DNA from 3 places in the Methylobacterium sp. UNC300MFChir4.1 genome. Region 3 is predicted to be linked to each of the others. Evidence: predicted binding sites of a transcription regulator. Region 3 holds the regulator's gene; each other region holds the start of a gene.
The links. The regulator PhoB, encoded in region 3, activates phosphate uptake and scavenging genes when phosphate is short. The targets are predictions, from matches to a motif close to TGTCATNNANCTGTCAT.
Positions count from the first base shown of each region.

Region 1 (9,719 bases), on a different contig from region 3:
GAAGGCGCTCGCGACCTCCGAGCGCCACGGGCTCGCCCGCTACGTCGCCTACCAGGGCTACTACGCGCTGATCGGCCGCCACTACGAGTGGGAGCTGATGCCGCTCGGCCTCGACCAGGGCGTCGGCCTGATGGTCTGGAGCCCGCTGGGCTGGGGCCGCCTCACCGGCAAGATCCGCCGCGGACAGGCCAACCAGAGCGGCCGCATCGCCGCCGGCGGCGCCGAGGGCGGGCCGCCGGTCTCCGACGACTACCTGTTCGGCGTGGTCGACGCCCTCGACGCCGTGGCGGCCGAGACCGGCAAGACGGTGGCGCAGGTGGCGCTCAACTGGCTGCTGACCCGTCCGACCGTCTGCAACATCGTGGTCGGCGCCCGCAACGAGGAGCAGTTGAAGCAGAACCTCGGCGCCCTCGGCTGGACCCTGACGGCCGAGCAGGTCGCCCGGCTCGACGCGGCGAGCCAGGAGACCCCGATCTACCCGTACTGGCACCAGCGCGGCTTCGACGAGCGCAACCCCAAGCCGACACCCTGGTAGGCCGTCGCCCCGGCCGGGACGATCGGGCGATTTTTCGGAAACGATGCGTTTCGATCGTTTCTGTTCCAACCCGGACGCTCCCGGTCCAGGATGCCTGCGGATGGGGGGCCGATCCCCGCGCGGAGGAGCAAGGCGATGAGCTGGCACAGTGCCGATGACCCGATCCCGGGCGACCATTTCAGCTGCGACGCGATCCAGACCCTGATCGTGCCCCGCTCGCGCGATCTCGGCTCCTTCGCGGTGCGGCGGGCGCTGCCCTCCACCGAGTGCCGGATGGTCGGCCCCTTCATCTTCTTCGACCAGATGGGCCCCTCGGAATTCCTTCTCGGGCAGGGCATGGACGTGCGGCCGCACCCGCATATCGGCCTCTCCACCGTCACCTACCTGTTCGACGGCGAGATCATGCACCGCGACAGCCTCGGCACGGAGCTGCCGATCCGGCCGGGCGAGCTGAACTGGATGACCGCCGGCCGCGGCATCACGCACTCGGAACACACCGCCCCGACGCTGCGTCAGACCGGCTCCCGCCTGTTCGGCATCCAGAGTTGGGTCGCGCTGACGGACCGGGACGAGGAGAACGCCCCCGCCTTCGAGCACTACGACGCCGCCGCGCTGCCGGTCCTCACCGGCGAGGGCAAGACCGTCCGGCTGATCGCCGGCGAGGCCTTCGGCGCGCGCTCGCCGGTCCGGACCTCGAGCCCGATGGTCTACGCCGACGTGGCCCTCGAGGCCGGCGCCGTCCTGCCCCTCGATCCGACCTACGACGAGCGGGCGATCTACACGGTCGCGGGCGCCATCGAGATCGCCGGCGACGGCTTCGGCCCCGGCCAGCTGCTGGTGTTCCGCCCCGGCGACCGCATCAGCGTGCGCGCCACGGAATCGGCCCGGTTCATGGTGCTGGGCGGCGAGCCAATGGACGGCCCGCGCCACCTGTGGTGGAACTTCGTCTCGTCCCGGCCCGAGCGGATCGCGCAGGCCAAGGAGGATTGGCGCCAGGGCCGGTTCGACACCGTGCCGAACGACGCCGAGTTCATCCCGCTGCCGGAGGACCCGCAGCCCGTCCGCTACCCGTGAGACGGCCCGCGATCCGGCGGTCCCGCGCGCGACGTCGCGCGGGTATCGCCGCGGCAGCGCAACCCTAGCGCGAACATTAAGGAGTTGTTAACCATTTTCCGTCGGTGTGAGGCGGACGCCGATGCCTCACCGAAGGCTTGCGCTGCACCCTGTCGGCAGGACGCGTGATGGAACAGACGAAGCACCCCAGGGCCGAGGCGCTGGACCAGATCGATGCCGTCGCGCGCGACGCCCGCGAGCCGACGACACGGATCCGCACCGGCAACCTCGTCCTGCTCGCCGCGGACGAGCGCGTCTCGGCGCAGGGGCGCAACCAGAACCCGTCGCCGGTCGAGCGGTGGCCCGACCTGCTGGAGCGGGTGCAGGGCGCGGCGCGCTACATCCGGGACGTCGAGGACCGGGCACAGGAGCAGGAGACGCACGTCCAGGACCTGCTGCGGCAGGTGCGCGCCGACATGGACGCGGCCCGCGCCCAGGTGCTGGCGGCCGAGCGGGAGACCCACGAGGTCCACGCGCAGGCGATCAAGCTGATCCAGGCCGCCGAGGACCGGGCCGCGGCCGCCGAGGAGCGGGCCGCGGCGGCGGAGCAGATGCTCCAGCGCATCGCCGAGACGATCGACGCGGAATTCGTGATGCAGCCGGGCGGACAGGTGACCGGCCAGGCGGGCAGCGCTCGGGCTTCCGCGACGCGGGCGGCTTCGTGACCGGCGCGGGCCCGGCGGGATCGCCACGGCGATGAACGCGACGTTCTGGGCCCAGCTCGACGCCCGCATCGCGCGTGAGCGCGGAGAACCGACGGAGCCGGCTCCGGGGATCGCCGACGGCCCCCTCGTGGCCGACGCGCCGAGCCCGGCGGCGCGTTCCGAAGCGTCCCCCGAACCCGATCCGGAGACGCCGTCGCGGCCGGTGGCGGACTGGAGCCAGATCCTCGACACCCTGTCGGCCGCGACCGTCGCGAAGCAGGCGCAGGATCAGCGCCTGCACCAGCAATCGACCGCCTGCGAGACGCTGGCCGCGGATCTGGAGGCCGCCCAACAGGAGATCCGGACCCTGCGGGCGCTCCTGGAGGAAGCGCGGGCGCAGGCGGCGCGGCAGGTCCTCGAACGCGAGGCGGAAGCCGACCGGCGCGTCCGGGAGGCCCAGGCGCGGGCCGAGGCCGCGACCCTGCGGGCGGCGGCGGCCGAGGACTGGCTCAAACGGATCGAGCAGGCGAGCCGGGATCTGCTGCCCGACGGACGGCACGCGGCCGCCTGAGGCCGGGAGCGCCAGCCACGAATCAGCCGCGGCCTGCCGAGGCGAGTCGGCTCAGGCGGCGCGCGCGCCCGGCACGCCGAGGCCGATGGAGCGCGCCAGCGCGGACCGGCGCTCGGCATATTCCTGCGCGACCATCGGATAATCGGCCGGCAGACCGTAGCGCTCGCGGTAGCTCTGCGGGTGCAGGCCGTGGGCCGTGAGATGGCGCTTGAGCGTCTTGTACCGGCGCCCGTCGATGAAGCTGACGATGCCGTCGGGCCGGATCGAGCTGCGGATCTGCGCGGCGGTAGGCCGGTCGCGCAGCGCGTCCGTGTCCCCCGCAGCCTCGATCGACGCCGCCCCGTTGGCGGCCAGCGCGGTGATCGCGTCGTGACACTGCGCGATCAGGGTCGGAAGGTCGGCGGTCGGAACCCGATTGTTCGATACATAGGCAGCGACGAGCCCTGCCGTCAGCACGATATTGGATTGGGGGCTGACGAGGGACGAATCGGACACGTTATGGGCTCCTGACAAGGTCGAGAACCCTCTTAGGTTGGTCGGCGCCGTTGCGCTTGCCTGAAAGCGTGCTACCGTTTTCCCGAGCGCGCGCGGCGAAGCATGAATACAAGAATTTTCTATGAGGACTTTGTTCTCTACGGCGGATTTCAAGCCGAAAGACAGTTTCCGCCTCTGGCGTGAGACGATCTTCGACCGGATCGTGCCGGTCGAACTTACGCCTGCCGTGGCGCACGCTTTCACCGGCACGCTGGAGGCCGCGGAGGTCGGGCCGCTGCTGATCACGCGCGTGACGCAGAGCGCCGTCACCACCGTCGCGACCCCGGACACGATCCGCCGGCACGGCAAGTACGAGACCCTGAACGTCGCCATCACGCTCAAGGGCCGCGTGTTCAGCGCGCAGGACGACCGCACCGCGATCCAGAATCCCGGCGACATCGTCGTGATGGACCGTCGGCCGGCGACGATGGCCTCCGACGTCGACACGCAGACGCTGTTCGTCGAGCTGCCGCGCGCGGCCCTGGAGCGCGCCCTCGGCTCGACGCGCCGGTTCACGTGCCTCACGATCGGCGCGGATCAAGTCGGCACGTCGATGGTCACGACCTTTTTCCAGGAACTGGTCCGCAACGCGGAGCGCCTGACGCCGGACATGTCGAACCGCATGGCGTCGGTCGGCGTCGATCTCATCGTCGCGAGCATCGCGGAACGCCTCGCGCACGAGACCCCCAAGAACATCCAGGGCGTCCTGATCTTCCAGCGCGCGCTGGCCCACATCGAGGCCCATCTCGGCGACCTGAACCTCGACCCCGCCCGGCTCGCGGCGGCCGTCGGCGTGTCGCTGCGCCACCTCCAAGCCCTGTTCCGCGAGCAGGACCGCAACATCGCCGACTGGATCTGGCGGCGGCGGCTGGAGACCGCCGCGCAGCGTCTCGCCGATCCCGGCTTCGCCCATCTGGCCGTCGGTGAGCTGGCCTACAGCTGCGGCTTCTGCACCCAGAGCCATTTCAGCCGCCGCTTCAAGGACAGCTACGGGATCTCGCCGAGCGAGTACCGGTGGCGCAACCGCGGCGCGGACCAGCTCGCCGGCTGACGTCCGGCTACTGCAGGACGGCGCCCGCGGTGTTCGCGCGGATCCATCCCGGAGCGAGGATGTCGCCGCCCTCGGTGATGATCCAGGGATTGGCATCCTCAGCGTCGATCGCCGCGACCGCGGCGGCGAGGGCGGCCCGCAGCGTCGGGAAACTGTGCGACACGGCCACCCGGGCCGGCGCGTAGCCCGGCCAGAGGGTCAGTTCGGCGGGTCGGTCGAGATCGGTCGGCAGCATGGGTCGTGCGGGGCTGGAGGGGCACGCCGCCTGGGCCGCGGGCGTGCGGGGAAGCGGACGGAGAGCTGGCGCGATCAGGCGGCCTTCGGCTTCGGCCGGGGCACGCGCACCTCGACCATCTGGCCGGTCATCGGGTTGAGGATCAGCATGTCAGCACGTCTCCGGTGGACCTGCCCGTAGAACGCCCGCCGATCGCGCCCGGATCGGGGCGGTCGGCGCAATTGTGCGGTTTGGGTAAACCGATCGTTCACCCTGAAGGCGCGCCGTTCATCCGCGCCGTCTCCGCCCCAGATTACAACCGGGCGTCGTGTGGTCGGAGGTCGGTACACCTACCGCTTTAGGCGTAGGATCCGACGCGCGTCGTCGCGATGGCCGAGCCGCGGGCATACAAAAGCCCGCCACGGCAGGACCGGGCGGGCGGAGTGGCGGCATAGGGTCGGGAGGTTCGCCGTGGCGGCGACCTGCCATCCCGCCCATGACGGCCGCATGACAGCGGTATGCCAGCGCGATGACAGCCGCATGCCAGCCGCATGCCAGCCCCACGAATATCGCGCGGCCGTCGCGCGACAGGTGGCCGATCCGGTCAGACCCGCTCCGGCTCCGCCAGCAGGATGGCGGCGCGGATGGCGGCCCGGCGCAGCCGGGCATCGGCCCAGGGCTGATCGATCAGCGTCCGGGCGAAGGGATGCGAGGCCACCGCGGCCGCGGGATCGATGCGGAAGCCGTCCCCGAACGCCACCGAACCGGGCGTGGGATCGGCCAGATAGGCGTCGATGACAGCCGAGACGTCGTCATCGACGATATCCAGGGTCGTGAACAGGTCGAGAGTCATGGGGCGCTTCGCCATGGCGGCGCTATAGCCGCGCCACCGCGACAGGATCACGACTCCCGCGCCGTCTCCGCGCCGCGATCAGAACGCGGCCGGAACGATCATCGCGGCGGGGACCGGGCCGCGCACGTAGTCCGCGTGCCGCAAGCGCTCGGGCAAGTGGACCGCCGGGTGCTCCACGCTGCCGTAGGGGATCTGGTCGAGCAGGTGGCTGATACAGTTCAGGCGGGCCCGTCGCTTGTCGACCGCCTCGACCACCCACCAGGGCGCCTCGGGGATATGGGTCCGCGCCAGCATGTCCTCCTTGGCCCGGGTGTAGTCCTCCCAGCGGCGCCGCGACTCGACGTCCATGGGCGACAGCTTCCACTGCTTGAGCGGATCGTGGATCCGCATCCGGAAGCGGAATTCCTGCTCGGCATCGGTGATCGAGAACCAGTATTTTACCAGGACGATGCCGGAGCGCACCAGCATGCGCTCGAATTCGGGGACCGACCGGAAGAACTCCTCGACCTCCGCCTCGGTGCAGAAGCCCATGACCCGCTCGACGCCGGCGCGGTTGTACCAGGAGCGGTCGAACAGCACGATCTCGCCGCCGGCGGGCAGATGGGAGACGTAGCGCTGGAAATACCATTGCGTCCGCTCGCGCTCGCTCGGGGCAGGCAAGGCGGCGACGCGGCAGACGCGGGGATTGAGGCGCTGGGTGATCCGCTTGATCACGCCGCCCTTGCCGGCCGAGTCGCGGCCCTCGAACAGCACGACCACGCGCAGTTTCCGGTCCTGCACCCAGTCCTGGAGCCGGACCAGCTCGTGCTGCAGCCGGAGCAGCGCGCGGAAATAGACCTTGCGGTCGAGATGATCGGGCGGCGCGCCGCCGAGCTCGGCCGCGAGCCGGTCGAGGCGATCCTCCTCGAGCCCGAGTTCCAGCTCCTCGTCGTAGCTGTCGGCGAGGTCACGCCGGATCGCCTCCAGGGTGGCATCCGAGGTGGCATTCAAGGTGGCATCCGGGGCAGAGCTGTCGTCGGGCCGCATCGCCGGTTCTCCTGCGCGTCGCGGGGCCGACCTAGAGCAGCGTTCCGTGACACGCCTGAGAAAGCGCCGCGCCCGCGGCGGCCGATCCCATGTCGCGCCCGTGATCGTTCCGTCATACGGTTCCGCCACCGATCGGGGCGACCGGAGATGCGTCATGGCTGGAGAAGCGAAGAGGGCCGGGCCGAAGCGCCGGCGGGACGACCCCGATCCGGCGCGCGCCGAGGGCGAGAAGGTCGGCGCGCGCATCGATGCCGCCTTCGAGAAGCTCGCCGGGAAGCTGCGCGCCCGCGCCGACAGGGCCCGCGCCAAGCTCGACGCGGCGACGAAGGCCGAAAAGCGGGCGGTGCTGCTGCGCCGCTACGAACTCTACGCGGACGCGGCGGCCTATCTCGAGGAGCGGCTCGTCGATCGCGGGGGGCGATCCGCGTGATCTCCACCGACCCGGCCGGGCGCGGCGCCGCCCGACGCAGCTGACGGCGAGGATCCCATGTTCGACGCGACCAAGATGCTCGCCGACGCCCTCGGCGAGCACCTGGCCCTGACCTACCAGCGGACCTTCGGCAGCCGGGAGCCGCGCTACGCCGAGATCATCGAGGCCGCGGCGCGCCTGACGATCGAGCGGATCGTCGGGAGCGACGCCCTCTACCATGACGGCGACCACACGGCCCTCGTCACCCTGGTCGCCCAGGACATCCTCCGCGGCCGCTTCCTGCAGCAGGGCATCACGCCCGAGGACTGGCTGCACATGATCCTGGCCGCCCTCTACCACGACATCGGCTACGTGCGCGGCGTCTGCGCCGGAGACCGGCTGCAGGCCTTCGTCATCGACGCGCAGGGCACGACCGTCAGCCTGCCCCGGGGCGCCTCTGACGCGGCGCTGGCACCCTACCACGTGGAGCGCTCGAAGCTGGCCGTGCAGGAGCGCTTCGGCACGCACGATCTCGTCGACGCGTCCCGGGTCATCCGGGCGATCGAGCTGACCCGCTTCCCGGTCCCCGAGGACGATTCCCATCGCGAGACCGGGACCGAGGCCGGGCTGCTGCGGGCGGCCGACCTGATCGGTCAGCTCGGCGACCCGCTCTACCCGCGCAAGTTGAACGCCCTGTTCCACGAATTCGCCGAGATCGGCGTCAACGCGGAACTCGGCTACGACAGCCCGGCCGACCTCGCGGAGCGCTACCCGTCGTTCTTCTGGGGCAAGATCGAGCCCGTGATCGGGGACGCGATCCGGTTCCTCGACCTCACGGTCGAGGGGCGGGGCTGGGTCGCGAACCTCTACGCCCACGTCTTCGCCATCGAGCACGACCGCCGGCGCATGGGCCCGCATCCCGGGCCGGGCCCCCTCTGAGGCCGCGCGGGCGGCGCGGCGGCCTCAGGCGGCCGCGACGAGCCTGGTCACGGCCCGGACCAGCTCCGCCGCCACAAACGGCTTCTCCAGGATGGGCCGGCTCGCCTGGGCCGGGGCGCCGGTGACCCGCACGTCGCCGGTGGCGAACAGGTACGGCACGCCGAGGACGCCGAGACGCTCGGCGACCGGATAGACGCTGTTCCCGTCGCCCAGATTCACGTCGAGCACCGCGGCGTCGGGCGTCTGCTCGGCGATCAGGTCCAGGGCGAGATCCGCGCGCGGGACCGGGCCGATCACCTCGGCCCCGGCGCTGTGCAACCAGCGCTTGACCTCGCTGGCGATGAAATACTCGTCCTCGACGACGAGGACGCGGCACCCGGACAGGGGCGGAACAGCCTCGGGCACGATCCCCTCCCATCGGCGCGCGACGATCCGAGAATAACCGCGCGACACGACCGGAGGTTCGCGCCGTTCGCATGATCCGCCACGCACCCCGACGGCGCGGGACCGCGCCGGCCCGCGCGGCGGGTCGATCAGCCCCCTGGCCGAGCCGGGGCGTCGGGCGGGAAGAAGCGGTTGGCCGGCCGCGCGAGGCCGAGATGGTCGCGCAGCGTCGTCCCCGCGTAGTCCCGGCGGAACAGCCCGCGCCGCTGCAGCTCCGGCACCAGCCGGTCGACCACGTCGTCGAGCCCCTCGGGCACGAACGGGAACATCACGTTGAAGCCGTCGCAGGCGCGCGTCTCCAGCCACTCCTCCATGCGGTCGGCCACCTGCGCGGGCGTGCCGACCATCTGCAGGCCGCCGTAGCCGCCGACCTTGCGGGCGAGTTCCCGCACGGTCGCGCCAGTGCGGCGGGCGTAGTCGACGATCTGGGCCTGCCCGCTCTTGCTGGCGTTGCTCTCGGGGAGCTCCGGGAGCGGCGCGTCGAGGGCGAAGCCCGTCGCGTCGACGCCGAGGCGGACCGAGAGGTTGGCGAGGCCGCTGTCGGGATGAACGAGGTCGTCGAGACGCGCCTTCTTGGCCTGCGCCTCGTCCTCCGTCTCGCCCAGGACGATGAAGCAGCCGGGCAGGATCTTGAGCTGGTCCGGGTCGCGCCCCGCCGCCGGCATCCGCCCCTTCACGTCGGCGTAGAAGGTCCGCGCCGCCTCCACGGTCGAGGCCGCGCCGAACACCATCTCGGCGGTCTCGGCGGCGATCTGCTTGCCGGCCTCGGAGGCGCCGGCCTGGACGATCACCGGCCAGCCCTGCACCGGCCGGGCGACGTTGAGCGGGCCCTTCACCTTCAGGAAGTCGCCGCGGTGGTCGAGGACGCGCATCTTCGCCGGGTCGAAGAACAGGCCGCTCGCCGGATCCATCGTGAAGGCGTCGTCGGCGAAGGAATCCCACAGGCCGGTCACTACGTCGAAGAACTCGCGCGCCCGGGCGTAGCGGGTGGCGTGCTCCAGATGCGCGTCGCGGCCGAAGTTCAGGGCCTCGTCCGGGTTGCCGGAGGTGACGAGGTTCCAGCCGGCCCGCCCCTTCGAGATGTGGTCGAGCGAGGCGAACTTGCGGGCGACGTGGTAGGGCTCGTTGTAGGTGGTCGACGCGGTGGCGATCAGGCCGATCCGCTCGGTGAGCACGGCGAGCGCCGGCAGCAGGGTCAGCGGGTCGAACGACGTCACGGTGGCCGAGCGGCGGAGCGCCGCCACCGGCATGTTCATCACCGCGAGGTGGTCGGCCATGAAGAACGCGTCGAACTTCGCGGCCTCCAGCCGCCGGGCGAAGTGCGCCAGGTGCTCGAAGTTGAAGTTCGCGTCCGGATAGCCGCCCGGATAGCGCCACCACGCGGTG
Region 1 is NZ_FOCS01000005.1:178,856-188,574, reverse strand. It holds gene BMY19_RS09790 (aldo/keto reductase) at 1-535, shown strand, start outside; gene BMY19_RS09785 (pirin family protein) at 671-1,609, shown strand; gene BMY19_RS09780 (hypothetical protein) at 1,777-2,313, shown strand; gene BMY19_RS09775 (hypothetical protein) at 2,345-2,863, shown strand; gene BMY19_RS09770 (Ros/MucR family transcriptional regulator) at 2,915-3,358, opposite strand; gene BMY19_RS09765 (helix-turn-helix domain-containing protein) at 3,480-4,448, shown strand; gene BMY19_RS09760 (hypothetical protein) at 4,456-4,683, opposite strand; gene BMY19_RS09755 (hypothetical protein) at 5,267-5,515, opposite strand; gene ppk2 (polyphosphate kinase 2) at 5,594-6,541, opposite strand; gene BMY19_RS09745 (hypothetical protein) at 6,696-6,971, shown strand; gene BMY19_RS09740 (hypothetical protein) at 7,029-7,889, shown strand; gene BMY19_RS09735 (response regulator) at 7,914-8,294, opposite strand; gene BMY19_RS09730 (LLM class flavin-dependent oxidoreductase) at 8,423-9,719, opposite strand, start outside.
Region 1: the regulator PhoB is predicted to act here: its motif matches at 6,641-6,657, upstream of ppk2 (polyphosphate kinase 2).

Region 2 (9,719 bases), on a different contig from region 3:
ACCGCGAAGCGCACCGTCTGGACCCAGGTCGCGCCCGAGGCCGACAGGCCCTCGACGGGCCGCATGTCGATGTTCTCGACCACCTCGGAGAACAGCTTGCCCAGCGCGCCCGTGGTGTGGATCGCGATGGCGAGCACGCCCACCATCGGGCCGAGGCCGAAGGCGATGACGAAGATCAGCGCGAACACGACCTCGGGGACGGTGCGGCACAGTTCCAAGAGGCGCTTGGCGCCGACGCGCAGCACGCGCGACCGCACGAGGTTGGCGGCGGCCACGAAGCTGAGGGCGAAGCCCGCCAGCCCCCCGAGCAGCGTCCCGAGATAGGCCATGAGCAGGGTCTCGCCCAGCAGGCCCAGCCATTTGGGCAGGCCCCAGTACCAGGCGCGGACGTCCTCCAGCGGGTGCTCGAGGCTGATCGGCGGCAGGATCTGCTGGATGTAGGCGGTGAACTTGCCGATGTTCTCGGCGAAGACCAGCGGCCGCACCTCGGCGATCAGGCCCGCGACCACGGCGAGCGCCGCCACCAGGGCGAAGCCCGCCAGCGTGCGGCGGCGGGCCTCGCCGGTCGCCGCCGCGTAGAGGCCGGAGAGGGCGGCTGCCCGCTCCGGCGACAGGGGTGTCAGACCGCGCAAGGCGGGCGGCTCCGGATCAGGACTTCCGACGCTGCTCGTCGTTGAACCGCAGCATGTCGATGATCGGCTGGTAATCCTTGAGGGTCACCGGCGTGAGATCCTGGTCCTTGCCGTCGGAGAGCCGGTCGAACGCGGCCTTGTCGGCCTTCGGCAGGGCCACGAAGGCGTCGCGGATCTTGGCCTTCAGGTCGTCCGGCAGGCTCGCCAGCACGGCGAAGGGCCCCTCCGGCAGGAAGTCGGACTTGAACACGACCCGGAAGTCCGACTGCTGCATCGGCGTGCCGTCGGGCTTCTTGAGCATGCCCTTGGCGGCCATGCGGGTGACCATCGTGTCGGTCTCGGAGTTCCACAGGTTGGCGGCGGCGTCGGCCGTGCCCTGGGTGAGCGCCAGGACGGCGTTCTCGTGGCTGCCCGCGTAGAAGGTCTTGCCGAAGAACTTCTCGACGTCGTAGCCGGCCCGCTTCAGGAAGAAGCGCGGCGCCTGGTTGCCGGAGGTGGAGTTCGGATCGACCAGCGCGAGGTTCTTGCCCTTGAGATCCTCGACGGTCTTGTAGGGGCTGGAGGCCAGCACGTAGACCACCGAATAGTAGCCCGAGGCGCCGGTCTCGTGCTTCTGGTTGACGATCGGCTCGATCTTGACGCCGGTCATCACGGCCCGCGCGAACGAGGCCGGCCCGTACCACGCGATCTGGATGTTGCCGGCGCGCTGGCCCTCGATCACGGCGGCGTAGTCGCTCGCCACCCGCAGCTTGACCGGCACGCCGAGCGTCTTGGTCAGGTAGGCGGTGAGCGGCGCCCAGCGGTCGGCGGTGCCCGAGGCGTTCTCGGCCGGGATCACGCCCAGCGTCAACTCCGGATACTGGGCCTTCCAGTCCTGGGCGGCGGCCGGCAGGCCGAGGAGGGCGAGGGCCGCGGCGGCGGCGAGGGTGCGTCGGGTGATCATCGGGTCGTCCTTCGTGGCGTCGGCGAGGTTCGGCCGGCCGGAGGCCGGTCGGGCGTTTCCAAGACGGTGCGCTCTGGCGGTGCACTCTGGCGGTGCGCTCTGGCGGTGCTTGTTGGGGCCCGGGGCCCGGATCAGGCGCCGAGGGCGGCCTCGCGGACCGGGCGGACCGGCACGAGACCGGGCCGGCCCGGCATCGCGGCCCGCTGCTCCGCCTCGCGCTGCGCGGAATCGTCCAGCACCTCGCCGGCCTCCAGGCCGTAGAGCCGGCGCGCCACGTCCTCGGTGAGGTCGAAGGGGCCGCCCTCGAACACGACCCGCCCGGCCGCGAGGCCGACGAGGCGGTCGCAGTAGGCGCGGGCGAGGTCGAGGGAGTGCAGGTTGCACAGCACCGTGATGCCGTAGCGCCGGTTCACGTCGGCGAGCGCGTCCATCACGAGCCGCGTGTTGCGCGGGTCGAGCGAGGCGACCGGCTCGTCGGCGAGCAGGATCTCGGGTTCCTGCACGAGGGCGCGGGCGATGGCGACGCGCTGCTGCTGGCCGCCCGACAGGCCGTCGGCCCGCTGGCCGGCGAACTCGCCCATGTCGAAGCTCTCCAGGGCGGCGAGGGCCATGGCCCGGTCCTCGGCGGACCATTGCCGGAGCAGGGCGCGGTGGGTCGGCACGTGGCTGAGGCGCCCCATCAGCACGTTGGTCATGACGTCGAGCCGGCCGACGAGGTTGAATTGCTGGAAGATCATGGCGCAGCGGGTGCGCCACTCGCGCAGCGGGCGGCCGCGCAGGGTGGTGACCTCGCGGCCGTCGTGGAGGATGCGTCCCGAGCTCGGATCCGCCAGCCGGTTGATGAGGCGCAGCAGCGTCGACTTGCCGGCACCGGACCGGCCGATCACCCCGACGAAGCTGCCGGGCTCGATCCGGAGCGACACGCCGTCGACGGCGCGTCGGTCGCCGTACTGGCGCGTGAGATCCTCGATAACCAGCATGCCACCATCCGCCGGGGAACGGCCGCACGTAGACGCCGGTTTGACGACGATTGGATGACGTATTCGGAACGATTATATTTGCCGGCGCAGCATCTCGGCTTTTCGATAGCCGACTTAATCTTCGTGGCGCTCCAGGAATGCTTCGATGGGCAGCCCGCGGAAATCCGGCAGCGCCCGGCGCAGGCGCTCGTGGTCCCAGTCCCACCACGCCAAGCGAGTCAGACGGTCCGCGACGGCCTCGGGGAAGCGGCGCCGGACCGGCCGGGCGGGATTGCCGACGACGATCGTGTAGGGCTCGACGTCGCGGGTGACGATGGCGCCCGCCCCCACCACCGCGCCGGTGCCGATCGTGCGCCCGGGCAGGACGACCGCGCCGTGGCCGATCCAGACATCGTGGCCGATCGCCACCGGGTTCGCCCGGCGCCGGTCGAAGAAGGCGGGCTCGTCCGATTCCTCCGGCCAGTAGGCGCGGGCCCGGTAGGTGAAGTGCGCCTGCGACGCCCGCTCCATCGGGTGGTTGCCGGGATTGATCCGCACGCTGGCGGCGATCGAGCAGAACTTGCCGATCGCGGTGTAGATCACCTCGCCGTCCTCACCGATGTAGGAATAGTCGTCGAGGGTCGTCTCGGTGAGGCGGGTGCGGGCGCCGACCTCGGTGTAGCGGCCGAGGCGGCTGTCGACGACCCGGGCGCTCGGATCGAGCGCGGGTTCGAGGCCGAGGGGGCGGTCAACCACGGGCCTCTCCGAAGGGCAGGCGCGCCAGGAGCCGGAACGGCCCCGACCCGTCCTGGGTCAGGAGGCTGACGGCGTCGATCCGCAGGGGCTCCGGTCCCGCGGCGGCGTAGGCCTCGGACAGGCGCCGGTGCCAGAGGTCGCGCTCCGCCTCCGGCAGGGCGTCGGTCAGGGTCATGTGGAAGCGGAAGGCCTCGAACACGTAGGGGTAGCCCCAGCGGTCGAGGAGCGCGCGGCCGCGCGGGTCGAGGCGCTCCGGCCGGCGCTTGGCGCGCTCGGCCTCCGTGAGCGGTGCCCGGAACGGGTCGAGGGCGGCGACGCACTCGGCGGCGAGGAGCCCGAGCTCCGGCGGGGGTGTCTCCGGCACCAGGGCGAGGAACGGCCCGAGGGCGGCGACCCGAAGCGGCCCCACCGCCACCGGCGGGTGCGCGGCCGCGAGGGCGCGGGCGGCGGCCACGAGGTCGGCCTCCCCGGTGCCCGGGGCGAGGCGCAGCGGCGCCTTGAGGGTGGCGTGGAACCCGTAGACCCGCGCGCCCGCCGTGACGGGTGCGAGATCGCCGAGCCCCTCCGGGTGCGGCACCGGCAGCCCGGTGACGTTGTCGGTGCCGAGGATCGCCCGGCCGAAGGCTTCGAGGCGCGAATCCGGGGCGGGCAGCCAGTAGAGGGCGTAGCGGCGCGACACGTCAGGGTCTCCGATCGCCGGGCGGTCAGGCCGTCGGCGCGTAGGTGCGCGCGTCGGCGGCCCGCCGGGGGCGCACGTCCATGGCATTGCCCCGCCACACGATGGCGCTCCGCATCCAGGCGCCGACCCAGATCGCCGGGATCAGGGCATCGCGCGCCAGGAAGGCGGCCAGCGTGCGGGGCGAGCGGTGCCAGCCCGCGCGGACCGCGAGCCGGTGCTCGGCGGCATAGCACAGGGCGGCGAGGCCGGCAGCGCCCGCGAGGCCCGCGAGGCTTCCAGCCCAGAGGGCGACGAGGAGCGCCGGCAGCAGGACGCCGCTGCCGATCTCGGGGGCGAAGAACAGCGGGAAGGTCACGCGGCGCAGGCGCGCCCAGCGCAGCTGCCGCGACCAGACCTCCCGGAAGCCGCGCGGGCCGAGCGGCTGCTCGAACGGGCTCGCCACGAGGTGGACCCGCTTGCCGGCGGCACGCACGAGCTTGGTGGCGGCCGCGTCCTCGGCGATCTCGGCCGCGAGCGCCTGGAGGCCGCCCTGCGCCTCCAGGAAGGGCTTGTGCCAGAGCATGCTCTTGCCCTGCGCGAAGCCCAGCCCGAAGGCCTCGGCGGCGTATTGCCAGCGCGCCTGCAGGGTGTTCAGGAAGGCGCACTCCACCTCCGCCATGAAGCTGCCCGGGCGGGCGCCGGCCGGGGTGGAGCAGACGAGGCCGGTATCGGCGCGCCACGCCGCCTGCAGCCGCTGCAGGTAGTCCGGCGGCATGGCGACGTTGGAATCGGCGAGCACCACCCAGTCGTGGGCGGCGGCGCGCCAGCCGCGCAGGCAGTTGTTGAGCTTCGGGTTCGCGCTGACGCGCTCGTCGCCGAGGATCAGGCGGGCGGGCACGTGCGGGTGGGCCTCGATCAGGCGCTCCACCATCGGGACGATCGGGTCGGCCGGGTCGGCCACGCAGAAGATCAGCTCGTAGGACGGGTAGTCGAGACGGAAGCTGCGGAGGAGCATCTCCTCGCTGTAGGCCTCGACCCCGCGCAGGGGGCGGACCAGGGAGACGGGCGCGCCGTCCGGGAACCGCGACGGGCCGTGGTCCCGGCCGAGGCGCCGGGCCGCGACGGCGATGCTGCCGATCTGGACGACGGCCAGGAGCGCGCCGAGGGACAGGGCCGGCACCGTGGCGTCAATCATGCGGATCCCTCGTGCGATCGGGCGAGCGGTCCGGTCCGCTAGCGGCCGGACCGCGTCAGGCGTGTGACAGCGCCGCCCGACGCTCTCGGACACGCTCTCGGACACGCTCTCGGACACGCTCGCCGACGCGCGGCGTCGCGGGCCGTCACCCAACCGTCACCGCGCGGTTTTAATCCCCGCTCACCACGAAAGATTCCGCGCGAGGGTTCATGTCCGATACCGCCGTGATGCCGTCGGGGGCGGTGAAAGGCCGGCAGGCGGGCGGCCCGCGCCTCGACCACGGGATGCATCTCGGCGGTGTCGTCGCGTTCCTCCTCGTCCTCGTGGCGGGCCTGGGCTACGCGGTGGTGAGCCTCATCGCGGACATGAACGCGGTCGGGGAAGCGCCCCTGGCCTACGGCGCCTTCGCGCTGCTCGGCCTCGCCCTGCTGATCGCCCTCGCCTTCGAGTTCGTGAACGGCTTCCACGACACGGCCAACGCGGTCGCCACGGTGATCTACACGCACTCGATGCCGCCGCTCGTCGCGGTGATCTGGTCGGGCGTGTTCAACTTCCTCGGCGTGATGCTGTCCTCGGGCGCCGTGGCCTACGCGATCGTCACGCTGCTGCCGGTCGAGCTGATCCTCAACGTCGGCTCGCACGCGGGCTACGCGATGATCTTCGCGCTGCTGCTGGCGGCCATCATCTGGAACCTCGGGACCTGGGCGTTCGGGCTGCCGAACTCGTCGTCCCACGCGCTGATCGGCTCGGTGCTCGGCGTCGGCCTCGCCAACCAGCTGATGAACGGCGGCGACGGCACCGCGGGCGTCGACTGGACCCAGGCGCTCAACGTGTTCAAGGCGCTGCTGTTCTCCCCGGTCTGCGGCTTCGTGCTCGCGGCGCTGCTGCTGCTCGCCCTGAAGGTCACGGTCCGCCGCAGGGACCTCTACGAGGCGCCCGCGGGCGAGGCGCCGCCGCCCCCGTGGATCCGCGGCCTGCTGATCCTCACCTGCACGCTGGTCTCGTTCTTCCACGGCGGCAATGACGGGCAGAAGGGCATGGGCCTGATCATGCTGATCCTGATCGGCGCCGCCCCCACCGCCTACGCGCTCAACCGCACCATGGCGGACGACACGACGCCCGCCTTCGTGCAGGCCTCGACGGCGGCGAGCGCGGTGTTCTCCGCCCGCGCCCCCGGCGCGGCGGTTCCGGACGCCGCCGCCGCGCGCCGGACCGTGACGGAGGCGCTCAAGACCAAGGCGCTGAACACGCCGCCCGTCTACGCGGCGCTGGCGGCGCTCTCGGACGACATCGCCGCCAGCGTGAAGAATTACGGCGCGATCCGCACGGTGCCGGCTGCCCAGACCCAGAACCTGCGCAGCGACATGTACCTCGCCGCCGACGCGGTGCGCGTCCTGCCGGGCGCCGGGGCGGACTTCTCGGAGGCCGACAAGGCCGACCTGAAGCGCTACGCGGGCCTGCTCAACGACGGCACGCGCTACATCCCGGGCTGGGTGAAGGTCTGCGTCGCCCTGGCGCTGGGTCTCGGCACCATGGTCGGATGGAAGCGCATCGTCGTCACGGTGGGCGAGAAGATCGGCAAGACCCACCTGACCTACGCGCAGGGCGCCTCGGCCGAGATCGTCGCCGCCGGCACGATCGGGCTGGCCGAGCTCTACGGCCTGCCGGTCTCGACCACCCACATCCTGTCGTCGGGCGTCGCCGGCACGATGGCGGCCAACGGCTCGGGGCTCCAGATGTCCACGGTGCGCAACATGGCGCTCGCCTGGATCCTGACCCTGCCGGCGGCGATCACCCTCGCGGCCGCTCTGTTCTACCTCCTGCGCCACCTGTTCTGACGCGGGCCCGGCCGGACGGGCCGGAGACCGCGCTCCGCCCCCCGACGAAGCGACCAGGTCTCCGGCTTCCCGCAGCGCGCCCCGGCGCTTCAGGAACTCGCCATCGCCCGCACGAAGGCCAGGCAGGTCCGGCGCGCCGCCGGACTATCGATCGCCACGAAGGCCGAGACGAGGTCGGCCGCCTGGGTCATGGCCGCGTCGGGCCGGTCGGCATCCGGGTAGAAGCTCGCCACCGGCACGTCGAGGATGCCGGCGATGCGGCTCAGGGCGTCGCTCGTGCGCGCCGCCCCCGGGGACGGCGCGCGGTCCCGGGCCGGATCCGCGGAAGCGTCGGGCGCCATCGCTCAGGCCGCCTTGTGGCCGAGCTGGATCGCCCGGGCGATCTCCGAGCGCCGCGCGGCGTAGCCCGGGGCCACCATCGGGTAGTCGGCCGGCAGGCCGTACTTCGCCCGGTACCGCTCGGGGGTGAGGCCGTGCGCGGTGAGGTGGCGCTTCAGGGTCTGGTACGACCGGCCGTCGATGAAGCTGATCAGGCCGTCCTGCTGGATCGAGGCGTCGACCTGCGACTGGCTCAGCCCGACCCCGCCGAACTCCGACGGCGCGCAGCGGAGCACCGCGATCGCCGTGTGCACTTGGTCGATCAGCGCCGGCAGCGCCGTGACCTCGATCGCGTTGCGCGAGACGTAGGCCGCGACGATCGCGCCGACCTTCTCCAGCATGAAGGTTGAACGGTGGTCGGTGAGGTGGTCCATCTGAGACATCGCTGTTCGAGGGCATCCCGATCCGCGCGCTCCGTCTCCGGTGGACCCGCTCGCGCGGGCTTTGCGGGACGAAACCGAGGCGACGGGCCAGCCGAGGGATTTCTACCTCAAGTTGATTTCACTCCGTTTCTTGAGGTTGCAGATAATATACAATATGAGCGGCCAGCGGTTTGTCCGGCAGCGCGAGGTTTTTTGCTCCACCGCGCAACCGGCGGCATTCCCGCCATGGTTACTGATACGTTCACAGATTTCGGTCGCTGAGATCGGCGTCTGAACGGATATCGGCATCGGCCGATCCCGGCGGCACGCAACCTCGGGGGGCCCGGCGCCGATCCGGGACCGCTCGGTCGCGGCGGTCGCGCGCCTGACCGATCCCGCCCGCGCGGCGTGCGGCGACGCCCGTCTGGCCCCGCTCCGGGGCCAGACGCGACCCGCCGCACCGGCCGCGCCGGGGCGGCGGTCCATGTCACGCCGCGCGGTCGCTCCGGCGCAGGCTCGCCGGCATGGCGAAGAGCGCCAGCCCGGCGGCGACGAGGCAGAGCACGCCGATCCCGTAGAGCGCGGGCGTCGTCGAGCCGGTGAGATCCTTCACCCAGCCGACCATAACCGGGCTGACGATGCCGCCGAACTGCCCGAGGGTGTTGATCAGCGCGATCCCGCCCGCCGCGCCGACGCCGGTGACGAGCTTGGCCGGCAGCGTCCAGAAGGTCGGGATCGAGGCGACGATGCCGGCGCCGAGGAGCGCCAGGGCGAACATCAGCGGCACGATATGCTTGTCGAACAGGCCGGCGCCGAAGAAGCCGAGCGCCGCCGCGATGGCGAGGCCCGCGACGAATTTCGGCCGCTCGCCCGAGGCGTCGGACAGGCGCCCGATCACCACCATGCTGATCGCCCCGCAGATGTAGGGGATCGCCGTCAGGAACCCCACCGAGGCCGCCTGCCCGCCGCTCGCAGTCTTGATCAGGTCCGGCCCCCAGAAATTCAGGCCGTACGAGCCGATCTGGAGCAGGAAGTAGATCAGCGCGATCATCAGGAAGCCGGGCTGCTTGATCGCCCCGATCAGCGAGTGGTCGCCGATGTCCCGGTTGTGGTGTGCGATCCGGCTCGACAGGAGCGCCTTCTCGGGCTCGGACAGCCAGCGGGCATCGGCGATCCGGTCGTCGAGGCGCGTCAGCACGAGCATTCCGAGCACGAGGCAGGGCAGGCCGCCGGCCAGGAACAGCCATTGCCAGCCGGCGAGGCCGCCGACGCCGTTGAGGCCGCCGAGGATCAGGCCCGCCACCGGCGCCCCGAAGATCCCCGAGAAGGCCGAGGCCACGAACATAAACGAGGTGATGCGGCCGCGATGCGAGGCCGGGAACCAGATGGTCAGGTAATAGAGGATGCCCGGCGCGAAGCCCGCCTCCATGGCGCCGATCAGGAAGCGCAGGGCGTAGAAGTGCCACTCGCTGCGGATGAAGATCATCAGCGCGGTGGCGATGCCCCAGGAGATCATGATCCGGGCGATCCAGCGCCGCGCCCCGACCCGGTAGAGGAACAGGTTCGAGGGCACCTCGAAGATCACGTAACCGACGACGAACATGCTCGCGCCGAGCCCGTAGGCGACGTTGCTGAAGCCGAGGTCGCTCTGGAGCTGGAACTTGGCGAAGCTGATGTTGATGCGGTCGAAGAACGCGAACATGTAGCAGATCATGATCAGCGGCATGAGCCGCCACGCGACCTTGCGGACGACGCCGGTCTCCGTCACCGCGCCGGCCTCGGCGGCGGCCGGCGACCCGGACAGGGCTGCGGTCATGGTTTCCTCCGTGGTGTGTTCTTGAGGGACGTGTCGTGGGCGGTGCCGCCTTCGGGCGGGCGGCTTCCCGCGAAGTCAGGTTCGGGCGCAGCTCACGGCACACGACGGCGACGCCGCCTTCGCCGGACGAGGCGCGGGTACCCTCTCCCGTGCGGGAGAGGGACAGGGTGAGGGATCAGGTC
Region 2 is NZ_FOCS01000016.1:10,743-20,461, forward strand. It holds gene phnE (phosphonate ABC transporter, permease protein PhnE) at 1-632, opposite strand, end outside; gene phnD (phosphonate ABC transporter substrate-binding protein) at 649-1,575, opposite strand; gene phnC (phosphonate ABC transporter ATP-binding protein) at 1,707-2,555, opposite strand; gene BMY19_RS20175 (LbetaH domain-containing protein) at 2,670-3,290, opposite strand; gene BMY19_RS20180 (DUF1045 domain-containing protein) at 3,283-3,969, opposite strand; gene BMY19_RS20185 (ceramide glucosyltransferase) at 3,995-5,143, opposite strand; gene BMY19_RS20190 (inorganic phosphate transporter) at 5,353-6,981, shown strand; gene BMY19_RS20195 (hypothetical protein) at 7,071-7,322, opposite strand; gene BMY19_RS20200 (Ros/MucR family transcriptional regulator) at 7,326-7,733, opposite strand; gene BMY19_RS20210 (MFS transporter) at 8,209-9,537, opposite strand.
Region 2: the regulator PhoB is predicted to act here: its motif matches at 5,287-5,303, upstream of BMY19_RS20190 (inorganic phosphate transporter).

Region 3 (9,719 bases):
GTCGGCCGGGAAGGTCGCCACAACGTGGACGCTCGGGTCCGCGGCCGCGTCGGTGGCGTAGACGATGCCGAGCGGCGCCTCGCCCCGGGCGACCAGCAGGAGGGCGGCGCGCACGTTCTCGGCCTGGGCGACCTGCCCCTTCACGGCGTCCCAGGCGCCGAGCTTCTCCAGGGCGGCCTTGCCGTACTTGCCGGCGGGAACGGCGTCGATCGTCGCCATCGCCAGCCGCCCGCCGCCGAGGATCCGCGTCAGCGTGGTGCCGAGGTTCGGCGCCAGGGCCACCTGCGGATCCGCGGCGCTGTCCTTCGGCCCCGGGGCGATCAGCACCAGGGCGTTGCGCAGGAAGTCGATCCGCGAGCCGGCCTTCAGCAGCCCGGCCCGGTCGACGTAATCCATCCACGCGAGGTCGGCCGAGATGAACAGGTCCGCCGGCGCCCCCGCCTCGATCTGCTTCGCGAGGGCGTTCGAGCCGGCGTAGGAGATCCGCGCGGTCTTGCCGGTCGCCTTCGTCCAGGCTGCCGCGGCGTCGTCGAGGGCGTTCTTGAGGCTCGCGGCCGCGAACACGACGACCGGCTCGTCCGCCCGCGCGGCCCTGTCGGTCGGCGCGAGAACCAGCGCCGCGAGCGCGCAGGCGACCAGGATCCGTCGAGGCAGGGGCATCACGCAGATCTCTCCGGTCGCGACCCGCTATATACGGCGGGGAACGACGGGGATCATAGGCGCGCGCGGGCGGTCGGCCAAGGCCCGGCCGACCCGGGTGACCGCGCGTCAGCCGAGCTTGGCCTCCGGCCGGTCCTTGGGCTCGGCTTCGGCCCGGTGGAGGCGGCTCAGCAGGACGAGGAGATGGCCCGGGAGCGGCCCGTCCGGTGCGGGACCGCCGAAGATCCGCTCGCGTGGTCGGGCAGGCACGGCCGCACCGTTGACGACCACGGGCCCGCGGGGGCCGGAACGCCGGGACTTGGTCACGCTGTACGCACCCTGCTCAATCGTGATTCACGTAAAAAGCCGGCAAAAACGCCGCGCAAGTCGGCCAGTTCCGCAGCTGCCGTACATCATTTGGTTAACGCGCGAACAGCCTGCCTCATTCCTGGGCGCCCGCTCGCGCGAATCGGTGTCGCGCCGTCACCAGGTCCGGATGTCGTGCCGCTCGGTCGGGCGCGCCTCCGGCATGCCGTTCATGCCGTTCGCGACCAGCAAGGCCCAGAGCGTGGCGGTGCCCGCGGTCACGGCCGCGAAGGCGATGCTGATGAGGAGAGGCGCGGTCATGGCAGCACGATCGTCTGTCAAAACAGGCGCGCCGCTCCGGGAAGTGCGGCGCGCCCGAGTTGAGGGTCCGGCCTTGGGTAAGCCGAGATTGTTTAAGCACACGTGATGGCTGTGGACACTGGTTTGAGTCGCGCAGAAGATAAGTATTGGCGCTTGTGACCGTCCGGCAACAACGGGCGGAGTCGCCGGTCCGCTCCGCCGCCCTGCCCCGCGGCCTCACCCTTGCCGGGCCCGGATTTTTTCGCGCCAGCCCCTGGGCTGCGGCGCGCCCCGGCGTTACAGCCGGGCACCATGCTCGAAGGCCTGCCGCCCCATCGCCCGTCCCACGTCCTGCGTCTGCTGACCGACGAACGCTCGGCCCGCGCGATGACCGACCTCCTCGGCGAGATGTTCGATCCCACGGAGACCGCGGTGGCGGCCTTCGAGGACGAGGACGGGCGCACGTGGCGGCTTGAGGCCTACTTCGCGGACGCGCCCGACGAGGAGTACGTCCGCGAGCTGATCCGCCCGGTCATCGGCGACGCGGCCGACGCGGCGGAGTTCCGCACGATCGACCAGCAGGACTGGGTGCGCGCGTCGCTGGAGGGCCTGAAGCCGGTCCGGGCCGGCCGCTTCCTCGTGCACGGCTCGCACGACCGCGACTCGGTCCGGGGCAACGATCTGGCCATCGAGATCGAGGCCGCCCTTGCCTTCGGGACCGGGCATCACGGAACGACGCTGGGCTGCCTCCGCGCCCTGGTCTCGGAACTCAAGCGCCGGCGCCCGGTCCACGTCCTCGATGTCGGCACGGGAACCGGGATCCTCGCCTTCGCGGCCGCCAAGGCCCTGCGGCAGCCTGTGGTGGCCGGCGACCTCGACGCGGAGGCCGTACGCACGGCCCGCGAGAACGCCCGCGCCAACGGGCTCGGCCCCTATCTCAAGCTCTACGAGGGGCCCGGGGTCCGCCACCGCCTCGCCGACCGGCCGCGCCATTTCGATCTCGTCTTCGCCAACATCCTGGCCCGGCCACTCAGGCTCCTGGCGCCGACCCTGGCGCGGGTCGTCGCCACCGAGGGTGTGTTGGTCCTGTCCGGCCTGATCGAGCGCGACGTGCCGGGCGTGCTCTCCGCCTACCGTCTCCAGGGCTTCTCCCTCGTGCGGCGCGGCGTGATCGAGGGGTGGGTCGCCCTGGTCCTGACGCGCGGCGGCGCGGCGCAGCGTCCGCGGCGCTGACCCGCGCGGCATCGCCCCGAACTCCACGCGCGCCGGCGTGTTGTCCGGCCATGAGCCAGACGTCGCTCCACGATCCGCCCGCTGACCCCATCGCCGAGGGCGCTCGCGCCCGGGCGCAGGGGCGGCCCAAGGATGCCTGCCCCTATCCGGCCGACTCGCCCGCGCGCCGGGCTTGGATCGAGGGCTACGATGGGGCACCCGCGGACCGGGCGCCGGACCTGCCGATCACGAACGGCTGATCAGCGCGCGGTGCGCAGCCGGCCCGGCCGGTCAGGCGCGCCCGCGGTCTCGGCCGGCGACCCCGGTGCGTCCGCCTGCGACACCGGCGCGCCGAGCGCCGCCATCAGCGCGCGCAGGCCGTCGATCCACTCTTCGAGTTCGGCGAGCGAATCGAAGCCGTCGCGGCGGACGACCGTGTCGGGCTCGATCGTCACGACGGCGTCGAAGCGGCCGTCGGGTCTGTCGCTGATCCGGTAGTAAACGCGGCGTGGCATGTCTGAGTAATAAGCGAGAATCCGCGGCGTGATAAGATTGCTAACGATCTTTAAGCACCGCAACCGACCTCCGACCAACCTCTTTCTCATGACAACAGGGTGTTGCGACGCGGGAGCGGCGGGCGCTAGGCTCGCCACATGACCGAGACCCGTCCGTCCCGACAGCGCCAGCGCTTCCAGAGCTTCGACGACCCGAGCCACCGGAAGGGCGCCGAGCGGATCGAGGCCCTCCGGGCGGCGCTGCGTGAGACCGGACTCGACGGCTTCGTCGTGCCGCGGGCCGACGAGCACCAGTCGGAATACGTTCCCGCCGACGCCGAGCGGCTGGCCTGGCTCACGGGCTTCACCGGCTCGGCCGGCACGGCCGTGATCCTGATGGAGTCCGCGGCGCTGGTCGTCGACGGGCGCTACACCCTGCAGGCGCCCGAGCAGGTCGATACCGGCCTCGTCACGGTGGTGCCGCTCGCCGAATCGACGCCGGAGGCCTGGGTCGGGGCCAACCTGCGGCGGGATCAGGTGCTCGGCTACGATCCCTGGCTGCACACCCCGGACGGTCTGGCGCGCCTGGAGCGGGCCGTGACCCGCGCCGGCGGGACCGTGCGGGCGGTGCCGAACCTCGTCGACGCGGTCTGGGCCGGTCGGCCGCGGCCGCCGGCCGGTCCGGTGGTGGTCCATCCCGACGCGCTGTGCGGCGAGGGGGCCGCCGACAAGCTCGCCCGGATCCGGGCGGCGCTCGCCGAGGGCGGCTGCGATGCCCTGGTGATCTCCGACCCGCACAACCTGGCCTGGGCCTTCAACCTGCGCGGGTCCGACGTCGCCCACACGCCCCTGGCGCTGGGTTACGCCATCCTGCCGCGCGAGGGACGGGCCCGGCTGTACCTCGTCTCTCCGAACGTCGATCCGGCCCTGCGGGCGGAACTCGCGCCGATCGCCGAGATCCTGCCGCGGGCGGACCTGGACGACGGGCTGGCATCCCTGGCGGGCGCGCGCGTCCGCCTCGACGCCGCGACCGGCGCCGTCGCCCTGAAGGAGAAGATCGAGGCTGCCGGCGGCACGGCCGATGTCGGCAAGGACCCGATCACCGGCATGAAGGCGGTCAAGAACGCCGCCGAGATCGCGGGCGCCCGCGCCGCCCATGTCCGGGACGGGGCGAGTGTCGCGCGCTTCCTCGCCTGGCTCGACGGTGCGGCCGTGGCCGGCGGCCTCACCGAGATCGCCGCCGTCGAGGCCCTGGAGGATTTCCGGGCCGCCGGCGGCGACCTGCGCGAGGTCTCGTTCCCCACGATCTCGGGTTCCGGACCGAACGGCGCGATCGTCCACTACCGGGTGAGCCGCGCCACGGACCGGGCGGTCCAGTCGGGCGAGCTGTTCCTGATCGATTCGGGAGCGCAGTACCCGGACGGCACCACCGACATCACCCGGACGGTCGCGGTCGGTGCGCCGAGCCCGGAGATGCGCGACCGGTTCACGCGGGTGCTGAAGGGGCACGTCGCCATCGCCCGGGCGGTGTTCCCGGTCGGCACGACCGGCGCCCAGATCGACGCCTTCGCGCGGGCACCGCTCTGGCAGGCGGGCCTCGACTTCGACCACGGCACCGGTCACGGCGTCGGCGCCTTCCTGTCGGTGCACGAGGGGCCGCAGCGGATCGCCAAGACCGGCACGGTGGCGCTCGAGCCCGGCATGATCCTGTCGAACGAGCCGGGCTACTACGCCCGCGGCGCCTACGGCATCCGGATCGAGAACCTCGTCCTGGTCGAGGCCCGCGCGATCGCGGGCGGGGAGCGCCCGATGCTCGGCTTCGAGACGCTGACGCTCGCTCCCTACGACCGCCGGCTGATCCGGCCGGACCTGCTCGAACCCGGGGAGCGGGCCTGGATCGACGCCTATCATGCGAGGGTCCGCGAGACCCTGGCGCCCGGGCTCGACACCGCGACGCGCGACTGGCTCGAGCGGGCGACGGCGCCGCTCGAGGGGTGAGCCGGCCGCAGGGGATCCCGAACGCGGTCCGTGGTAAGACCCGACGCCATGGTAAGACCGGACGCCATGGAAACGCCCGCGCCGAGCCCGACACGCCGCGCGTGAAACCGCGACCGCCCCGCGCGCGAAGGGACAGCATGATCCGCCGCCTCGCCCTCCTGATCCTGGCCGTCGCCGCGAGTTTCTCGGCCGCCGCGGCGCAGGGGTTCCCGCAGGGCTTCCGCACGCCCGCGGATCTCGTGCGCGCGAGCCTCGTGGCCGAGCCCGCCGCGGTCGCCGGCGCGCAGCCCTTCACGCTGGCGGTGCGGATGCAGGTCAAGCCCGGCTGGCACGTCTACTGGCGCAACCCGGGCGATTCCGGCCTGCCCCCGGAGGTGACCTGGACCCTGCCGGCCGGCTTCAACGCCGGCGCGATCCGGTGGCCGGCGCCGGAGCGCATCCCGATCGCGACCCTCATGAACTACGGCTACGAGGGCGAGGTCACGCTCCTCGTCCCGGTGACGCCGCCGCCGAGCCTCGACCCGGCCGACCCGGTGCGGATCCAGGCCAAGCTGACTTACCTCGTCTGCGAGACCGAGTGCGTGCCCGGCTCGGCCGATCTCGCCCTGACCCTGCCGGTCGGCAACGCCGAGCCGGACCCGGCCAACGCCGCGCTGTTCGCGCGCGCCCGCGCTGCGCTCCCCGTGCCGGCGCTCTGGCCCCTGAGCCTGTCGAGCCAGGGCGACACCCTGCGCCTCGATTTCGCCGCGGCCGGCCTCAAGCCCGAGGCGGTCCGGAACGCCGCGTACTTCCCCTACGCCGAGACGGCGATCGACAACGCCGCCGCGCAGGTGATGAGCGTCGACGGGACCGGCCTGCACCTGACCCTCGCCCGGAGCAGCCCGACCGACCCGGTGCCCGCCGCGCTGCCCGGCGTCCTGACGGTCGAGGCGGTCGACGCCGCCGGGACCCGCCGGCTCGCCTTCGCGTACGGCGACGAGCCGGTGCTCCCGGCCGCCGCGGCGCCGGCCGCGACCGCGCCGCCCGCGACCGCGCCGGCCGCCGCCGACTTCGACGCGCTGACGCTGGCGACCGCCGCGGCCTTCGCCTTCCTCGGCGGCCTGATCCTCAACCTGATGCCCTGCGTCTTCCCGGTCCTGTCGATCAAGGTGCTCGGCCTCGTGCGGCACGCGGGCGAGGGGCCGGCCCGGCTGCGGCTCCACGGCCTCGCCTACACGGCCGGCGTCCTGGCGAGCTTCCTGGCGCTCGCCGCCGCGTTGATCGGCCTGAAGAGCGGCGGGGCCGCGATCGGCTGGGGGTTCCAGCTCCAGTCGCCCGCCATCGTGGCGGGGCTCGCCTACCTGCTGTTCGCGATGGGCCTGAGCCTCTCGGGCGCGGTCCATGTCGGCGGCCGGCTCGCCGGCCTCGGCGACGGCCTCACCCGGCGCGGCGGCCTGAGCGGCTCGTTCTTCACCGGCGTGCTCGCGACCCTGGTGGCGACGCCCTGCACGGCGCCGTTCATGGGCTCGGCGGTGGGCTTCGCGCTGACCCAGAGCGCCGGCGTGGCGCTCGCCGTCTTCGCGAGCCTCGGCCTCGGCCTCGCCCTGCCCTTCCTGCTCCTGACCCTCTGGCCGCCGGCCCTGCGGGCGCTGCCGCGGCCGGGCGCCTGGATGGAGACCCTCAAGCAGGTGCTGGCCTTCCCGGTCTACGCCACCGTTGCGTGGCTGATCTGGGTGCTGGCGCAGCAGGTCGACCCGCGCGGGCTGCTGGCGGCGCTGATCGGCCTCGTCCTCGTGGGCTTCGCCGCCTGGGCCTGGGAGCACGGCCGCGCCGCCCCGCCGCGGGCCGGCCGGGTCGCGCAGGCCGCCGCGGCGCTGGCGCTGATCGCCGTCGGGGCCCTCGCCGTCACCCTGCCCCGGGACCGCGCCGCGCCGGCCGCGCAGGCCGCCGCCGACGGGATCGAGCCGTTCACGCAGGCGCGCCTCGACGCCCTGGTCGACGCGCACCGCCCCGTCTTCGTGGACATGACCGCCGCGTGGTGCATCACCTGCGCGGTCAACGAGGCGACCTCGCTCAACACCAAGGCCGTGCGGGCCGCGATGGCCGAGCGCGGCGTGACCTACATGAAGGGCGACTGGACCAACCAGAACCCCGAGATCACCCGCCTCCTGGAGAAGCACGGGCGCAGCGGCGTCCCGCTCTACCTGCTCTATACCGGGACGGGAGAGCCCCAGGTGCTGCCGCAGATCCTCACCGAGGGGACGGTCCTGGCGGCGCTGGAGGCGGTGCCGGCCGCCTCGGGCCGGAGCGCGGCGCTGGCGCGCTGAGTCCCTGGAGACCGGGACGCGCGAATCTTCGCGGGCCCGTCCCACCGTCTTTGCGAGCGGAGCGAAGCAACCCAGCAGCGCCGCGCTCACAGGCGTCCCGCCGCCCTGGGTCGCTTCGCTGCGCTCGCGATGACGGTGCGCCGGAGCGAAGTCCTATCCGGACGGCCCGTGAGGCCGCCTCAGGCCTCCAGCGAGAAGGTCTCGTCGAAGGCGTAGCCCGAGCCCCGGACCGTGCGGATCGGGTCGGTCTGGCGCGGGCCGTTCAGCGCCTTGCGCAGCCGCCCGACATGGACGTCGACGGTGCGCTCGTCGATGTAGACGTCGTGGCCCCACACCCCGTCGAGGAGCTGCTCGCGGGAGAAGACCCGGCCCGGCGCCAGCATCAGGAATTCCAGGAGCCGGAACTCCGTGGGGCCCAGATGCAGCTCCTCGCCGCCGCGGCGGACGCGGTGGCCGGTGCGGTCGAGTTCCAGGTCGCCGGCCGCCAGCCGGTCCGAGACGTGGGCGGGCTTGGCCCGGCGCAGGAGCGCGCGGATCCGGGCGAGCAGCTCCGGGACCGAGAATGGCTTGACGATGTAGTCGTCGGCGCCCGTGCCGAGCCCGCGGACGCGGTCGCCCTCCTCGCCGCGGGCGGTGAGCATGATCACCGGCAGGCGCTCGGTCTCCCGGCGCGCCCGGATCCGGCGGCACAGCTCGATCCCCGAGAGGCCGGGCAGCATCCAGTCGAGCAGGACGAGGTCCGGGATCCGCTCCGCGAGGAGCAGCTCGGCGTCGTCGCCGCGCGCCGCCGAATCCACCAGGAAGCCCTCGGCCTCCAGGTTGTAGCGCAGCAGCGTGCTCAGGGCCTCCTCGTCCTCGACGATCAGGACTTGCATGCTCACGTTCGAAGACTCGTTCTGCGGGCGGTCCCCGGATGGTGCAGGAGGCGCCGCCCCGCCTCAACCCGCACGGAGAGTGACCCCGGCCGCGCCCACAGGAAGGCGCCGGGGTCGGCGCCTCACGGCGCCTGCACGCCGTCCACGGTCGCGTAGTTCGACGCGTCGTTCTTCGGCCGGTCACCCGCCAGCGTCTCGCCCGTGGCGAGGTAGTGGATCGTCTCGGCGATGTTGGTGGTGTGGTCGCCGATGCGCTCGACGTTCTTCGCGCAGAACAGGAGATGCGTGCAGAACGAGATGTTGCGCGGATCCTCCATCATGTAGGTCAGGAGCTCGCGGAACAGGGAATTGTACAGGGCGTCGATCTCGCCGTCGCGCTCCCAGACGTCGTGGGCCGCCTGGACGTCGCGGCTCCCGTAGGCGTCGAGCACGTCCTTCAGCTGACCCTCGGCGAGGTCGCTCATGTGGCGCACGCCGAGCACGATCTTCTGGGCCGGCGCCTGGTCGGAAATCGCCACCACGCGCTTGGCGACGTTCTTGGCGAGGTCGCCGATCCGCTCCAGATCGCCGGAGACGCGGATCGCCGAGATGGTCTCGCGCAGGTCGATCGCCAGGGGCTGGCGCCGGGCGATCAGCAGCACGGCGCGCTCCTCGATGTCCCGCTGCAGCGCGTCGAGGCGCTTGTCGGCGAGGATCACCGCCTGGGCGAGCGTGTCGTCCCGGCGCACGAGGGCGTCGGTCGCCTCCGCGGTCATCTTCTCGGCGACGCCGCCCATCTCCGAGATCGAGCGACGCAGGTTCTCCAGGTCGGTGTCGTAGGAGGTGACGATATGGCCGGGCATGGCGGATCCTTCGATGGGGTCCCGGGGACGGCCCTCCGGGAGGCTTGCGGGACCCGCCGGCGCGCCGGAGACGCGAGCGGCGGTCCCGGGACCGGAGCGGCCCGGCAGACTAGCCGCAGACTAGCCGAAGCGGCCGGTAATGTAGTCCTGCGTGCGGCGTTCCGTCGGGTTCATGAACATCCGGTTGGTCGGACCGAACTCGACGAGCTGCCCCAGATACATGAAGGCGGTGAACTGCGAGATGCGCGCCGCCTGCTGCATGTTGTGGGTGACGATCACGATGGTGAACTCGTCGCGCAGCTGCTCGATCAGCTCCTCGATGCGGCCGGTCGAGATCGGGTCGAGCGCCGAGGTCGGCTCGTCGAACAGGATCACCTCCGGCTTCTGCGCCACCGTCCGGGCGATGCACAGGCGCTGCTGCTGGCCGCCCGACAGGCCGGTCCCGGGCTGCCGGAGCTTGTCCTTCACCTCGTCCCAGAGGGCGGCCTTGCGCAGGGATTCCTCGATCCGGCCGTCGAGCTCGGATTTCGGCAGCTTCTCGTAGAGGCGCAGGCCGAAGGCCACGTTGTCGTAGATCGACATCGGGAACGGCGTCGGCTTCTGGAACACCATGCCGATGCGCGAGCGCAGCTCGTTCAGGTCGACGGAGGGGCTGAGGATGTTCTCGCCGTCGAGCAGGATCTCGCCCTCCGCGCGCTGCTCCGGGTAGAGGCTGTAGATCCGGTTGAAGCAGCGCAGCAGGGTGGA
Region 3 is NZ_FOCS01000012.1:61,161-70,879, reverse strand. It holds gene modA (molybdate ABC transporter substrate-binding protein) at 1-660, opposite strand, end outside; gene BMY19_RS17195 (hypothetical protein) at 769-909, opposite strand; gene BMY19_RS30930 (hypothetical protein) at 1,123-1,266, opposite strand; gene BMY19_RS17190 (50S ribosomal protein L11 methyltransferase) at 1,558-2,478, shown strand; gene BMY19_RS17185 (ribosome modulation factor) at 2,529-2,717, shown strand; gene BMY19_RS17180 (hypothetical protein) at 2,718-2,972, opposite strand; gene BMY19_RS17175 (aminopeptidase P family protein) at 3,111-4,949, shown strand; gene BMY19_RS17170 (protein-disulfide reductase DsbD family protein) at 5,087-7,255, shown strand; gene phoB (phosphate regulon transcriptional regulator PhoB) at 7,435-8,130, opposite strand; gene phoU (phosphate signaling complex protein PhoU) at 8,253-8,972, opposite strand; gene pstB (phosphate ABC transporter ATP-binding protein PstB) at 9,093-9,719, opposite strand, start outside.